Regions from separate parts of the Paeniclostridium hominis genome, predicted to be linked through region 2. Evidence: riboswitches for the same ligand, from Rfam matches in the RefSeq annotation. Region 2 holds a riboswitch; each other region holds the start of a gene.
The links. Region 2 has a riboswitch for lysine ahead of H8891_RS04325 (YfcC family protein). Riboswitches for the same ligand answer to the same signal wherever they lie in the genome.
Positions count from the first base shown of each region.

Region 1 (5,823 bases), on a different contig from region 2:
TTTGAGGATTTATATAAAATGGGAAAGGTGAAAGCAATTGGTGTTTGTAATTTCAAAGAGGGACATATAGAAGAACTAAAGAAGACTGCAAATATAATGCCTATGGTTAACCAAATTGAAGTACATCCATATTGTACACAAAAGAATATAATTTCTTATTGTAAGGATAATAATATACAGGTTGTTGCTTGGGGACCAATAATGAGAGGGAGGATATTTTCAGATCCAATTATGATAAAATTATCTGATAAATATAATAAAAGTATACCTCAAATAACTTTAAGATGGCATTTGCAAAATGGAATAATTCCAATACCAAAGTCGTCAAATATAGAAAGAATTAAATCAAATCTAGATATATTTGATTTTGAAATTTCAGATGAAGATATGAATTTAATAAATAAATTAAATAAAGACGAACATGTATCAGGTGTACCAGAAAATACAACTTATTTGGATTTTAAATAATAATTTATTTTATAAATAAGATTTGAATAGTTACAAAAAATTAAATTACATAGTAAAAAATATTAATACATTAATTAGATATATTAATAAAAAAAGGAATAATATTAAATGATAAGTTGGAGTGATAACAATTTATTGTGTAATAAATAAAATATGAAATTTAAAATAAATTAAAAATACAAAAAAGATATTTTCATATATTTAATGAAAATATCTTTTTATTTTTTATATATTTAGTTTAATTCTTGAATGTCTTTTTCTATGATTTCAGAAGCTTTTTCTCTAGATTCAACATAAGTTAAATCTACTTTATCTAAAGGAATAACTTTAGTTTTATGTTTAATCTTATAATATATATATAAAGCGAAGAATAAAGGAATACCTATATAAGAAGCTACTAAACCTTTCCAATCGATACCTGATGGCTTTATACAGGAATAACCTTGACCAATTATTATTATAAGACACATTAAAAGTGCTAGGATAGGTCCAAAAGGATACCATTTAGCTTTATATTTTAATTCTTTTAAATCATGACCTTGATGAATATACGCTTTTCTAAATCTATAATGACAAACTGCTATACCAACCCATGCAATAAATCCTGCAAGACCAGATGCAGCAACTAGCCAAACATAAACAGTACTTTCTGCAAATATACCTGTTAAGAAACATGCAGAAGCTATTATAGTAGTTAAAACTAAAGCATTTACAGGAACGCCCCTTTTATTAGTTTTTGCAAACATCTTAGGAGCAAGTCCTTCTTTTGCCATAGAGTGAAGCATTCTACTTGATGCATACATACCAGAGTTACCAGCAGATAATACAGAAGTTAATATAACTGCATTCATAAGAGAAGCAGCACCAGCTATTCCAGCTTTTTCAAAAACCATAGTAAATGGACTTTCTGAAACTCCTGCTTGTGTAAAAGGTATTATAGCACCTAAAACTACTATAGTTCCTAAATAAAATATTAATATTCTCCAAAATATTGATTTTATAGCCTTTGGTATAGTTTTTTCAGGATTCTCACTTTCACCAGCAGCAACTCCTATAAGTTCTGTACCTTGGAATGAAAAACCAGCAACTAAAAATATTGCAAATATAGATTTAGCTCCACCATGAAATGGTCCATCAGCTATAAAATAATTATGAAAGCCTATTTCATCTGAACCCATTATTCCAAGAATCATTAGTACTCCTATTACTAAAAATATAATTACAGTAAGTACTTTTATTCCAGCAAACCAATATTCAGATTCTCCATAAGCTTTTGATGATAAAAAGTTTAATCCAACAATTATAAATAAAAATAATATACTCCAATAAAATCCTGGAACATGAGGGAACCAGTATTTCATAACTAAAGAACCTGCAACCATTTCAGCAGCTATTGTTATAGCCCAGTTGTACCAATAGTTCCATCCAAGTGCAAAGCCAAGTGCTGGATCTATAAACTTAGTTGCATAAGAACTAAATGAACCAGATATAGGCATATAAGTTGCCATTTCACCTAAGCTAGTTATTAAAAAATAAACCATTACTCCTATTAGACCATAAGCTAATAATGCTCCTCCAGGTCCTGCTTGATGAAGCGTATCTCCCATTGCAAGAAATATACCTGTTCCTATAGAACCACCTAAAGCTATCATGTTTAAGTGTCTTGCCTTTAATCCTCTTTTTAATTCGTGATTTTGTTCACTCATTTAAATTATCCTCCTTATGGTGTCAATTATAAATAAGTAACTAAGATAATAAAAATATTTTTACCAATAAAAAAGTCATGAGACTATACCCATGACATAAATACAAAAAGATCATACAAAAAGTACGAGGTTATCGTATGTTTTCATTGAAAATAGCTCTCCACAAAATGTGACAGTCTTATATATATTCTATATAAGCCCAGTAAATAGTATTAAAGCTATTAACTATTTACTTCGGCGAAATTTCCTTTCATATTACTTCATCGAGCTTACCTCCATAATACTAATCTTAAGTTTCGCGCCTCTATCTCAGTTATCTACTTGTTGTATTCAATTATAAATAAAATTTAAAATAAGTCAATATTAAAAATTATAGTTATAAAGTTAATTATTTTCAGATATTTAATATCAACTATATTAAATCAAATAGTCATGATTTTTTAGGAGTAATAATTATTAAAAAACTAGTTGTACATATTGTGTTGACTCATATAATTATAAATTTTTTCACCATGTTCTTGTTCTTCTTTTTGAATATGGTTTAAAACTTGTCTTACATTTTTATCTTTAAATTCAAATATAGCTGTATCATATGTAGATGATATATATTTTTCTGTACTAAGTGTGTCTTGACACAGCATTTTATCATGTTGATTAAATGGCATACCTTGAGACGCTTGTGAATTAAGGTTAGGCATAGCTGAATTAGTTTGACTATTTGAATTTTGATTTCCTTGGCTTTGACCTTGATTTACGTTAGGTACAGTACCACTTAACAATTGATTTATAGAATCCAAGTGTTGTTGTTCTTTTTGAGCAAGTTGATTAAATAAATTTTTTAGCTCAGAACAAGAAGCTTTTTGAGCATAATCCTTATATTTTTGAACACATAATTCTTCATGACTTTTTTCATCTTCTAATAACATTCTTTCTTTAGTAGTTAAATTTAACATAAAATACACCTCCAACGTTATTTTGTATCATAAATGAGATATTATTCAAAAACATATAGTAAATATACAAATAAAAATAGAAACTTAATATACATTTTATATACAATTAAGATAATTAGTATATAATTTTTATCTTATAAAAATTATATGTGTTAAAATTATTATATATTAAGTTAGAAAAATTACTTTTAAAGGAGTATAAAAAGTGAGAAATGAAAGCTTAAGTTTAAATAAAATAATAGATTCTAAAAAGTGGAATAATCTTCAAGATTATCTTTCTATAGTTACTAAAATGGCAATTGTTATTGTAGATTATAAAGGAAATCCAGTTACGAAGCACAGTGGCTGTCATAAATTTTGTGAAAGGGTAAGAGCTAACTCAAATCTAGCAAAACATTGTCAAAAGTGTGATTCAAGAGGAGGATTAGAAGCAGTACGATTAAACAAACCGTATATATATTTATGTCATTACAATATAGTTGATGTTGCAATTCCTATTATAATAGATGGTAAATATATTGGAGCTATTATGGCAGGTCAAGTAAAATTGTCAGATTCTAACTCTTGCGATGATTTAGAACAAATATTAAATATATCACATAAGTCATTAGATGAATATAATACAGAAGTATTAAAAGAATATTATGAAGAATTGCCAGTTTTATCTTATAGTGAAGTAAAAAATATTTCTAATATGTTATTTTACTTATCTAATTACATAGTTGAAGAAGCGCTAGACAAAAACTTAATTTTGGAAATGTATGAAAAATCCATAAAAAATGAATCGGAAATAAATTCTAAAATGTTTAAAGGATATAGTATAAAAAATATCAAAAATGTACAAAAAGAGATATCTAATGCTATTATAAATAGCTATATTACAGAAAATCAAGATAACGATTTTGATAAAATCTCTGTAAGCAAAACTTTAAGGCCAGCAATAGAATATATTTATAAAAATAAAAGTGAAAATATATCTATGGAAAAGATGGCAAACTTATGCCACGTAAGTCCTAGTTATTTTAGCCGGTTATTTTCAAAAGAGATAGGAGAAAATTTCTCAAGTTATATATCAAAGTTAAAAATTAAATGGGCGAAAAGTATTTTAGAAGAAACCGATATGCCTATTAATGAAATAAGTGAGGAACTTGGTTTTAGTGAAGCTGGATATTTTATAAAAATATTTAAAAAGTATGAGGGAGTTACACCATTTTCTTATAGAAAACAATTTAGAAAATAAATATAATTAGTTTAACACTATTATATCGTTAAAAAAATTACGAAAAGTATCAAAAATACAATTATACAAATTTAGGTCAAAAAATTACGGTTTTAAATCGTAACTTTTTAACATATGAGTCCAATGTAATTTTGTGAAAACGATATTACAATGAAAATAACTTAAAAAATAATAACATTTAATAAAATGTGAAGGAGAGATTAAGATGAGAAAAGCATTTATATGCCCTACAAAATATGTACAGGGACAAGATGAATTATTAAATTTAGGTTATTTTGTAAAAGTATTTGGGGACTCAGCTTTATTAATTGCTCATAAAGATGATATACAACGTGTTAAAAATAAATTAGATGCAACTGCAAAAAAATTTAATATAAATTTTGTAGAAAGTAACTTCAAAGGAGAATGTTCAAGACAAGAAGTAGCTAGATTACAAGAAATAGCTAAGAACAATAAATGTGCTTGTACAATAGGTCTTGGTGGTGGTAAAGCAATAGATACTGCTAAGTGTGTTGCACAAGGTGAAAATTTAATTATAGTTCCAACTATAGCTGCCACAGATGCTCCAACAAGTCATTCAGCAGTATTATACACACCAGAAGGAGAATTTGATGATTATGCATATTTCAAACAAAGTCCTAGTGTAGTACTTGTTGATACTACAGTTATAGCAAAAGCTCCTACTCGTTTCTTAGTTTCAGGAATGGGAGATGCATTATCAACATATTTTGAAGCAAGGGCTACATCAAGCTCATTTACAAAAGTAAATGCAGGATTACCTTGTGGTGTTAGAGAAGGTAAATGTGAAACAGCTATTGGAACTAATGCAGCATTAGCACTTGCTAAATTATGCTATGAAACTTTATTAAAAGATGGAGTAAAAGCAAAGCAGTCATGTGAATGTAATTTAGTAACTCAAGCGCTAGAAAATATTATAGAAACAAACATACTTTTATCAGGACTTGGATTTGAAAGTGGAGGATTAGCAGCAGCTCATGCAATTCATGACGGATTAACTATGTTAGAAGGAACACATAAGTATTTCCATGGGGAAAAGGTTGCATTTGGTACAATAGCACAATTAGTGTTAGAAAATGCTCCAACAGAAGAAATAAATCAAGTATTAGATTTCTGCTTAGAAATAGGATTACCTGTATGTTTGGAAGATATAGGAGTAGATAGTATTACCGAAGAAGAAGCTATTGCTGTTGCAGAAAAAGCTTGTATTCCAGAGGAATCAATATATGCTATGCCATTTCCAATAGATATAGAATCTGTAGCTGCAGCTATTATTACAGCTGACAAAATAGGAAAAACATATAAAAACAACAGAGGTATGTAATATGAAAAAGATAATAAATAAACCAGAAAATATAGTTATGGAGATGTGTAATGGAATAGCTATGGCACATCCAGAACTTGAATTTATAAAAAAATATAAAGTAATAAAGAAAAA
Region 1 is NZ_JACRWD010000003.1:8,880-14,702, reverse strand. Features, by position in the region: gene H8891_RS09830 (aldo/keto reductase) at 1-468, shown strand, start outside; gene H8891_RS09825 (amino acid permease) at 702-2,174, opposite strand; lysine riboswitch at 2,320-2,489, opposite strand; gene H8891_RS09820 (spore coat protein) at 2,639-3,127, opposite strand; gene H8891_RS09815 (PocR ligand-binding domain-containing protein) at 3,333-4,367, shown strand; gene H8891_RS09810 (glycerol dehydrogenase) at 4,573-5,709, shown strand; gene dhaK (dihydroxyacetone kinase subunit DhaK) at 5,711-5,823, shown strand, end outside.
Region 1: it holds a riboswitch for lysine, as region 2 does, so the genes downstream of both, H8891_RS09825 (amino acid permease) here and H8891_RS04325 (YfcC family protein) in region 2, are expected to answer to the same signal.

Region 2 (5,823 bases):
AAGCTAATCTTTTATACTCTACTATACATTTTGGCCTATATAAATTAGTCTGCATTATAGTGTACAATTTATCTGCAAAACTATTGTTTAGTTCTTTTAATACTTCATAGTGTCCATCTAAAAGTCTTTGAGCCATGTTTTTTGGTATAGTTAATGAATGTTTATGCTGATATTCACCTTCTTTTTGTTTAAGTTCTAATTTTAGAAATTGCGCCCTTGGATCATATGTCCTAAGTCTTATTTTTCTTCTATATTCTAATCCATTTTCTTTGTCAAAATAGTCATTATTGTAAAATGTATCAAAATATAACGATCTAACCATATACCCATCATTGGTATTATGCGAATCTTGAATTAATGTTTTACATAAAATGCTTTTTAAGTTCATTGCAGTAAATGCATTTATTTCATATTTCTTTTCTACCCGAGTTACAACATTTTGATCTATCACTTTATCACCCTCTTTCCCTCAGATATTATATCAATAGTTATTGTCGTATATTGTAAAAATTTGCAGTGTATTCCGAAAATTTTAGTTATATAATTAATTGGGAATTTTGGCATATCTTTTCCATAATTAAGATATATTAAATCAAAAATAGTATTGACTATATAGCCAATACTATTTTCATGGTTTTAAATGGTGGAAATGAATCTCACTAAACCCATATTTACTACATATTATTTATTTTATGTTTATAGCAAAAAATTTGTTTGTAAGTTCATGATTTATTGCAACCCTTTGTTATTGACCTCCTAAAAGTTTATTCTGCTAAAAATGCTATATTAAAACCCTATATATAATCCTGTTGTTAAAAATACCATTGTAGTAATTACTAGAACTAAAATTAAAGGCATTATAAATCTAATCCACTTTGACCAAGGAATATTAGCTAGTGCTAGTGCTCCCATTAAAACTCCAGATGTAGGTGTTATTAAATTAGTTATACCTATGCCAAATTGATAAGCTGTAACTATCATTTGTCTAGATACATCTACTAAATCTCCAAGTGGTGCAAGAACAGGTATTGTAAGTGATGCAAGTCCTGATGCTGATGGTATTAAAAATGCTATTAAACCTTCTATTAAGAAAGTTAAATTTATAAATATAGCTTTTGGTAATCCATTTAATACATTTGCTGCAGAATTTAAGATTGTATCTATTATATATCCATTTTCTGCAATTATAACTATTCCACGTGCAAATGCTATACATAATCCTGCTGACATTAAATCTTTTGCTCCACTTGTAAACGAACTAACTATTTCATCTTGTTTAAGTCCTGCTGCTAATCCTGATATTACACCTATAGCTGTAAATACCATTGCAATCTCAGTGATGTACCAACCTAATTGTAAAACTCCATACACCATAATTCCCATACCTATTGTAAAAATTGCTATTACCATAGCTTCTCTTTTTGTAAACTCCTTTATATTTATATCACTACTATCTATTGCTTCTTGATTTAATGATATATTCTGAACTAAAGACTTTGTCGGATCCTTTTTAACTTTATTAGCATACATCATAACAAATGCTATACTTATAGACATGAATATTACAAACATAATAACTCTATACTCTATTCCAGAACCTGGTGCTATATTTGAAAGTGCTTGAGCTATTCCTACAGAGAAAGGATTAGTAGTAGCTGCTCCAAATCCAGCTGTTGCTCCTATAAAAACTGTTGCCACTGCTGTTAGTGAATCATATCCCATGCTAGTCATAAGTGGAATAAATATCATATAAAAAGGCAGTGTTTCTTCACTCATTCCAAACGTTGTCCCGCCTAATCCAAATAGTATCATTGATATAGGTATTATTAGGAATTGGAATTTTTTCATTTTGTTTACAGTATGAGCTATAACGGCTTCTATAGCTCCTGTTTTATTAACTATTCCAAAAGCTCCTCCAACTATTAAAACAAATCCAACTACTTCAGCTGCATCTATAAATCCATTTATAGGTGCTGTAAATACATCTGTAACCCCTTGTGGATTTGATTTTACTTTTTCATAAGTTCCAGCTACAACAACCATTCTTCCTTCTATGTCTTCTCTTTCAAAACTTCCACTTGGCACTATCCAAGTAAGAATTGCCATTACTACTATTAGTAAAAATATTATAGTAAGTGTATTTGGCATAGTAAACTTTCTTTTTCTTAAAATGTTCATTTTTAATCTCCCCCCATTTTTTTAAGTAAGACAATTAATTGTCTTTTTCCCTTTTTCTATCTTAGTTTATATAGATGTAAAAGTTTGCTTCACGCATATATTAAAAAAGCTCAACATGAGTACATGTTGAGCTGAATATGCCAAATACAACATACCTACATCTTCCCTATATCTTACTTAAGATAGCTCTCCATCAAAACTCGGGATAATTTTGATGACAGTACTGTACTTATTAAATACAGTCCCAGCACTAGCTTTGGACACTAGCACTTCGGCACTTACTCCTTTTATATTGAGTCATTGGATTCCGACCTCTTCAATATTACTCTTAGCAAATGCGACCTCTACCTCAATCTTTTTTTAGATGAGGTAATTTATATTAAGTTTTATTTATTATAAATTATTATAGCACAATTTCACAGTATTGTAAATATTTAGAATTTTTTATATTTTTAATAATTTTTCATATCAGTAATCATAATACTATATGCATTAGCATATACTGGATAAGATCTACCTTCTATTTTTTCAAATTTAACTTCTAATCTCTGATTTTGTTTTATATCTGATGCTTTAAGTACTTTATCTGAGTCTGATTTTTTGATTATCGTATTTTTATTTATTATAACGTCTGCTATGTCATATCTAGCTTCTGGTTTTAAGTTTAGTGTAGCAATTCCATCTTTAATGTTCTCATCTTTAACAGCTTCTACTCTTATTATTAAGTTATCTCCTTCATGTTTTATATTTGTTATTGTCCCCATAACATCTAGTTGTTCTGGTGTTATTTGTACAGGATGATTTTTAGAGTCTTGTTTATTATTTGATGAGTTATTGTCTGCAAATACTAAGGTTCCACTTATTGAAACTAATAACGCTGCTACTAGTATACTTATTTTATTTTTCATAATTTTACCTCCAATAAATATTTATGTTTTTTTCCTTTCATATATAAATACAATTTTAAAATATATATTGTTGCAAATGCTATTTAAATTTTTTATTTTATTCAATAAAGTAATACATAGTTAAATAAACTCATCTATAATCAATTTTAACGAAAAAAAAGGTAAGCAAATCAGCTTAGCCGAAAAAAACTTACCTTAAAAATCACAGCTATATTAATATAAAACTTTACCATCCTTAATAGTTATAACTCTATCTGCCATATTAGCTATATCATCATTTATTTTTCTAGAATGACGGAGGCGTTACTGCAAATATAACTTCACAATCTTCATTGGTATTATTCTCCCACTTATGATTTGAATGTGGCGGTATTTTTACACTATCTCCACAGTTTAATTCAATAACTGTGTTCATTAAATGTAAACTCACACAACCTTTCATAACATAAGCTACTTCTTCTCCCTTATGACTAAAAAGTTCCTTTGAAGATGACTCTCCTTTTGGTATCTTCATAAGCATAAACTCTATAGCTCCTTGAGAATTTGGAGTCAATAATTCATATGCAAAACTATCGTCCTCAGCAAACATTATTTTTTTACGACTATCTTTCCTAACTACTAAATCTTCAGTTGTATTATCATTTATGAAAAATTTAAATAGTGGTATATCTAAAGCACTTGAAATTTGTTTTAGTGTGTTTATAGATGGGTTTGATGTTCCCTTTTCTATTTGACTAAGTAAAGAAGGTGTTACACCTGTTAAGTTAGCTAATTCCTTTATAGTTAACTCTTTTTTCTTTCTATACTCAGTAATGTTTCTTGATATATCTACTTCATTCATACATTAATTACCTCATTCATTTATTTAAAATTATTATTACATAATTATATCAATATAACTTATTCTTAGCAATTTAATTAAATTATATTTAATTTTTATAAAAATAATTAAATTCTATTGACATAAATAATAAAAAAATGTTAGTATCAATTAAGTGTTATTTAATTATTTTAAATTTAATTAAGTATTTATTAATAAAATTAACAAATAAAGTTAATATAAACTTCAACTTTTAAATTAAATGTATATAAATATTTATATTTAAGAGTTGAAAATAAGAATATAAGGATGGTTATGATTATGTCTAATGAAAAAGTTTTAAACAAAGAAATATCAACTTGGATCGAAGAATATCCTTTATTACAAGAAATAATAGATTTAAAAGAATCTATATGGATAAATCCACTTCATACTTCTTTTGATAAGGGTATGGAAAATGTTTCTCTTTCTGAATCTGATGTACTAGATGCACAGGAAAGATTAAATAGATTTGCTCCATATATAGCTCAAGTATTCCCTGAAACTCAATCAGAAAACGGAATAATAGAGTCTCCAATAGCTAAAATAGATAACATGAAAGCTAAGTTAGAAGAAATATGTGGTGAAGAACTTGCTGGAAACTTATTATTAAAGTGTGACAGTCACCTTAAAGTATCTGGATCTATAAAAGCTAGAGGTGGAATATACGAAGTATTAAAGCATGCGGAAGATTTAGCTTTAGCAAACAACATAATATCATTAGAAGATAACTATGTTAAATTAGATAGCGATGAAGTTAGAGATTTCTTCTCTCAATATTCTGTAGTAGTTGGTTCTACAGGAAACTTAGGTCTAAGTATAGGTATAATGAGTGCTAAACTAGGTTTTAAAGTTACAGTTCATATGTCTGCAGATGCTAGACAATGGAAAAAGGACTTATTAAGAAGCAGAGGTGTTGAAGTTATAGAATATGAATCTGACTACAGTAAAGCTGTTGAAGAAGGTAGAAACCAAGCTGATGCAGATCCTAATAGCTACTTCGTAGATGATGAAAACTCTAAAAACTTATTCTTAGGATATTCTGTTGCTGCTAAAAGATTAGATAAGCAATTAAAAGATATGAACGTAAAAGTAGATTCTGATCATCCATTATTTGTATACTTACCATGTGGTGTTGGTGGAGGTCCTGGTGGAGTTGCTTTCGGACTTAAACTTTTATACAAGGATAATGTACACTTCTTCTTTGCTGAGCCAACACATTCTCCATGTATGATGATAGGATGTATGACTGGTGAGCATGATAATGTATCTGTTCAAGACTTTGGAATAGATAATATAACTGCTGCTGATGGATTAGCAGTTGGTAGAGCTTCTGGATTTGTTGGTAAGACATTAGAAAAATTAATGAGTGGATGCTACTCTGTTACTGATGAAAATATGTACAGATTATTAACTAAGATGGCTGATAGCGAAAACATATTCTTAGAACCATCTGCTCTTGCTGGTGTTCCAGGTATGGTAAATGTACTTACTTCAAAAGAAGGTAAGAAATATTTAAAAGATAATAATCTTGAAGATAAGCTAGAAAACATAACTCATATAGCTTGGGCAACTGGAGGAAGCATGGTTCCTAAAGATATGATGGATGAATACTATAACAAAGGTGTTTCATTACTTAAGTAATAGATAAAAGGTATTATCGAAATTTTGATAATACCTTTTTTAGGTGGCTTTTTATTAGGTATACCTATTATAGAATTAAACATTAATTTTTCACCTATTTAATAGTAATGTTTTATTTAATTTACTATTAATTCTTCAATTCTGTCAAATAGATGCAAAACTGCATAAAATGTAGTTTCATAATGCATATAATCTAAGATATTTTCATCCCATAAAATTTTAAATTCCGCTGGG
Region 2 is NZ_JACRWD010000001.1:904,917-910,739, reverse strand. Features, by position in the region: gene H8891_RS04330 (VTC domain-containing protein) at 1-451, opposite strand, end outside; gene H8891_RS04325 (YfcC family protein) at 787-2,178, opposite strand; lysine riboswitch at 2,354-2,533, opposite strand; gene H8891_RS04320 (hypothetical protein) at 2,631-3,086, opposite strand; gene H8891_RS04315 (helix-turn-helix domain-containing protein) at 3,373-3,927, opposite strand; gene H8891_RS04310 (D-serine ammonia-lyase) at 4,228-5,589, shown strand; gene H8891_RS04305 (DUF3786 domain-containing protein) at 5,706-5,823, opposite strand, start outside.

Region 3 (5,823 bases), 230 kb from region 2:
TGCAAAATACTATTCAAATTTTCAAAAAAGAAATACAGAATTAATAGGACTTAGTGTTGATAGTAACAGTTCTCATTTGTCTTGGCTTGACAACATATATAGAAATACTGGAATCAAAATTCCATTTCCTATAATAGATGATAGAAAAATGGAAATAGCTCAATTATATGGAATGATCTCTGAACCTATGAGTGATTCAGTTACAGTTAGGTCAGTTTTTATAATTGACCCTAATCAGATATTAAGAACTATATTATATTATCCATTGACTACTGGAAGAAATATTCCTGAAATAATAAGAATTATAGATGCACTACAAACATCTGATGAACAAAATATTGTAACACCTGCAAATTGGCTTCCTGGTATGCCTGTTATACTTCCACCTCCAAAAACATACAAGGAATTAACTCAACGCATTAATAGTTGTTCTGAAAATGAAGATTTTATAGACTGGTATCTTTGCTTTATACCAGATAAAAACCCTAATTCAAAAAATTCTAATTTATATGAACCTATGAATTATAAGAAAAAAGTATGTAAATCTAAATCTAGACCTCAAATTTCAGCTCCATCTAGTAATATTGCAGAAAATCCTAACTGTCCAGATTTAGTTAGATTAGTAGGCACATATGTATTAGGTGATCCTTCAAATGTTGATGCTTTTTTACTTGATTTTGTTATTTATGCATTTGCTGAAATAAGACCTGATGGTACTTTATTCATTCCAACTCCTAAATATTTACGACAATTGCTAGCTTTAAGAAAAGATAATCCAGATTTAAATGTTATAGTTGCTATCGGTGGATGGGGGCAAGATGGATTTTCAGATGCTTCATTAACACCAACTTCTAGATATAACTTTGCAAGAGAAGTAAATGCACTTATTAATCAATATGACTTAGATGGTATTGATATTGATTGGGAATATCCTGCAAATAGTGCCGCTGGAATTAAATCTAGACCTGAAGATAAAGAAAACTTTACACTTCTTTTAACTGCTATTAGAGATATTATAGGTCCTGATAAATGGCTAAGTGTGGCTGGTACAGGTGATAGAGCATATATAAATAGAAGTGTTGAAATAGCTAAAATTGCACCTTTAATAAATCACTTTAACTTAATGAGTTATGACTTTACTGCTGGTGAAACAGGCCCTAATGCTCAAAAACATCAATCAAATCTATATGACTCTAATTTATCAATACCTGGTTATAGTGTAGATGCTATGGTTCAAAATTTAACTAATGCTGGAATGCCTTCACAAAAAATAATGCTTGGAGTTCCTTTTTACGGACGTTTAGGAGCTACAATTACAAGATCTTATGATCAACTTAGAAGAGATTATATTAATAAAAATGGATATGAATTCAGATTTGATAAAGATGCTCAAGTTCCATATCTAGTAAAAGATGGGGAATTTGCTATGTCATATGATGATATTCTTTCTATATATATAAAATCTCAATATGTCGTAGATAACTGTTTAGGTGGTATATTCTCTTGGATGTCTCCATATGACAAAGCTAATATACTTGCTAGAGCAATGAATCAAGGTATTAATGATCCTAATGAATTAAGAAGAGAAATAGAAGAAACTTACGGTCCTAACTTTTTAAACTAAAAAATAGTATATCAAATGATAGACTGTTTTTTATATTTTTAAAATTTTAATTTTTATTTTAATTAATATTTACATTTTTATTTTATATGATATAATAAATTTATTAAATAAACAGAATATAACTAATGGTAGAGGTCGCATTATTAAATATTACTATTATTGAGGAAAAGCACCTGTGAGATAATAGGAAAGGTAATAATGCCGAAATATATAAGTTTTGCTTTGAGCTTATATGTTGGGGTTATGTATAATATGCATAACACTGTCACTTTATGTGGAGAGCTATCTTTAGATTACGTTATTATATTTATATAATAATCTCAGGTCTAGAAGTATCTCTTTGTCTTCTAGACCTTTTTTAGTACTATGCTCCATTTTAAGTTATATTCTTATAAATTATTGGAGGTTATTATGTTAAAAAGAGAGAAAAGACAAGCTTCATTGGGCGATTCACTTTTATGCATAGGTGTTTTAGTATTTTTATTATGCATATCATTAACTAAATTAGGTGTTTCCGCTCATATACCATTAGCTTTAGGCGGAATATTTAGTGGTTTTATAGCTGTTTTTAAGCTAGGATTCACATGGAAAGAAATTGAAGAAGGTATATTATCTACTATAAATTCTACGATGCAAGCTATAATTATTCTTTTAATTGTAGGTATGTTAATTGGTACATGGATATTATCTGGTGTTGTTCCAAGCATGATTTATTGGGGATTAAATATATTATCACCAGGAATATTCTTAGTTGCTACAACTATAATATGTTCTATAGTTTCTATATCAACAGGTTCTTCTTGGACTACTGCAGGTACTATAGGTATTGCACTTTTAGGTATAGGTAGTGCACTTGGAATTCCTAAAGAAATAATAGCTGGTGCTATAATTTCTGGAGCATACTTTGGGGATAAGATGTCTCCTCTTTCAGATACTACAAATTTAGCTCCAGCTATGGCAGGAACTGATTTATTTACTCATATAAAGCATATGTTATATTCAACAATTCCTGCATATTTAATAGCGCTTATTATATATGCAGTTATAGGTTTTAAATATGCAGGTCAAGCTATAGATAGTAGTCAAATTACACAAATTCAACAAGCATTATCAGCAAGTTATAATACATTATCACCATTATTATTATTAATTCCAGCAGCTGTTATAATAATGGTAATTTTAAAAGTACCTGCTGTTCCAGGTCTTATAATAGGTACACTACTTGGTGGATTAGTAGCTATAGTTTTCCAAGGAGCTTCTTTTAAAGAAGTATTAGAGGTTGCTCAAGTTGGTTATACATCTAATAGTGGTATGGTCTTTGTCGATGAATTATTATCTCGTGGTGGACTTAATAGTATGTTAGGTACAGTATCACTTATGTTATGTGCTTTAGCTACTGGTGGTATACTTGAAAAAACTGGTATGTTAGAAGCTTTAGCTACTGCAATATTAAAGTTTGCAAAAGGAACTTTAGGGTTGGTTGCTGCAACTATATTTACTTGTATAGGAACTAATCTAGCAGTTGCTGATCAATATTTAGCTATAGTAATGCCTGGAAGTATGTATAGAGAAGCCTTCAAAAAACAAGGTTTAGCTCCTGAAAATTTATCACGTGCATTAGAGGATAGTGCCACTATAACTTCTCCACTTATTCCTTGGAATACATGTGGAGCTTACATGAGTGCTACTCTTGCAGTTGGATCATTTGCATTTTTACCATACGCATTTTTTAACTTGATATGTCCTATAATATCATTAACTTTAGCTGCTACGGGAATTGGTATAACAAAATTATCAAACCAATCAGATGTAAAGGTTGAAAAAGAAGAGTCAATTGCATAATAAAAGGATGGTTTTAACCATCCTTTTATTTTTTATATCCTATAATAGCTGCCCCTAATGCTCCTATTATTTGAGTATCCTCAGCTATATATATTTTCTTATTTAAACTCTCTTCAATCATATTTACAAGCACACTACATTTTGCTACCCCGCCTGTAAATGCAATTTCATCTAATATATCAATTCTAGATAACATTGATTTTGACCTATTTGCTATAGATTGTAATATACCTGCTGCTATAGATTCTTTAGATACACTTTTTGCTAATAGACTTATTATCTCTGATTCTGCAAAAACTGTACACATACTTGATATTATTTCAGGCTCAGCTCCTTTTGCTAAATCATCTATACTGCCAACATCGGTTCCTAACAAATTAGATGTCACTTGTAGAAATCTACCAGTTCCAGCTGCACATTTATCATTCATTATAAAATTAGATACATTTCCATCATTATCTAAATTTATTACCTTACTATCTTGTCCACCTATATCTAAAATAGTTTTTATGTTGTTGTTTAAAAAATGGATTCCCTTAGCATGACATGTTATTTCGGTTACTTTTTTATCTACAAAATCCATACTAACTCTTCCATATCCAGTTCCTATAACTTTTTTTATATCACTTTTTTCAATATCTTTAGTTAGTTTATTATAAACTTCGAGTGATGCACACTTAGGGCTCCATCCTGTTGGTATTATAATTTTTTTTATTATATTATTACCATCAAACAAAACTCCTTTAGTTGCTACAGAACCTGAATCTATACCTACACTGTACATAAAGTCCCCCTAATTTTAATCTATCATTTCTATAAATGCTTCAAATCTTGTTCTTAGTTGCTCTGTATCTGATTTTGAATAATCAGTTTCTATAGCCATATATGGCTTATTTTTAACTTCATTTACAAATTTTTTAATTCTATAGCTCTCTACATTAAATGTATGACATGCTTGTAATACAACATCTATTACTCCATCTATTTTATATTCATCTATTAACCTATTTAAAAGATCTATTCTTGCATCATTATTAACTATGCATGAACATGCTATATTTATGTATTTTTTAGCTATAGCATCTATCGGATCAGGATTATTTTCATCTACTAATTCATCATTAGATCTTATCCCTCCACAAGTTTCAAATGCAACTACAACTGCTCCACTATCTTCTATAGTTTTTACTATTTTTTCACTTACTCCACCTATTGGACATCCAGTTATTAGGATTCTTGGCTTATCCTCACTTACTGGTCTTTCTCCTTTTTCATATTTGTCTTTTATTGATACTATCATATCTTTTATACTATTTTTTAGTTCATCTCTATCAAATTTAAATCCAGAGTTATATAATACTTGGTGCATATCATATCCATTCATTGGTGGTGGAACTAACTTACCTAATTCATAAAACTCTTTTAATAATTTTCTTTCTTCATTTTTATCTTTTATAGCTTCTTTTAAATCTTCATCAGTTATTTTTACTGAGAATCTGTTTTCTAAATCTTCTTTTAAAACTTTAATTTCATTTTTCCAAAGTTCATATGCATATTTGCCATTTCTACTATTTGGAAGTTGCATTAAATGTAAATCTTTTATTTTTGCTAATTCTTCATACATTTTTTTCTTTCCATCACATGTTGTTTCTCCTATTAGTAAATCTGAAAAATAAAAGTATGGGCAAGTATCTGTTATAGCATGTCCAAAACTAGATTTAATAAGTGGACAAAGATTTCTCGGTAAAACCTTTTCAGCTTCTGGTATTGGCTCTTCACTTACTCCGCATACACCCACAGTTACAGCTTTAGCAGCCATAGGTATTTCAACTGGCGTAAATGCACAAAATACACCTACTAACTTTTTACCACTTTCTTTTAACTCTTTTGCTCTTATAAATCCATTTCTTCTAGCTTCACTAAATTCTTCGAATTTTTCTGGTAATGATATCATTGTCTTTCCCCCAATAACTATAATGATTTACAATGAAATTTTAACATATACCCTCTTTTTATGTACAATAGTAAAAAACTATACATTTTATATTAATTATAGCTTTTTACTATATATTTATCTTCTTATTATTATAAATACCATATATCCTATATAAATTAAACCTAGTATAATTCCTTCAATCTTATTCACTTCTTTTTTAGTAGTAGCAAATATATAAGTTATTATAGATATTATAAACATTATAAACATATCTATAAATACTACAGGATGAACTGCTATAGGGTTAATAAAAGCTGATATTCCCAATACAAATAATATATTAAAAATATTTGATCCTACTATATTTCCCATTGCTATATCACTCTCACCTTTTTTAGCTGCAACTACACTAGTTACTAAC
Region 3 is NZ_JACRWD010000001.1:673,670-679,492, reverse strand. Features, by position in the region: gene H8891_RS03225 (peroxiredoxin) at 1-1,624, shown strand, start outside; lysine riboswitch at 1,746-1,917, shown strand; gene nhaC (Na+/H+ antiporter NhaC) at 2,036-3,466, shown strand; gene H8891_RS03215 (acyl-CoA dehydratase activase) at 3,492-4,250, opposite strand; gene H8891_RS03210 (double-cubane-cluster-containing anaerobic reductase) at 4,266-5,420, opposite strand; gene H8891_RS03205 (calcium/sodium antiporter) at 5,538-5,823, opposite strand, start outside.
Region 3: it holds a riboswitch for lysine, as region 2 does, so the genes downstream of both, nhaC (Na+/H+ antiporter NhaC) here and H8891_RS04325 (YfcC family protein) in region 2, are expected to answer to the same signal.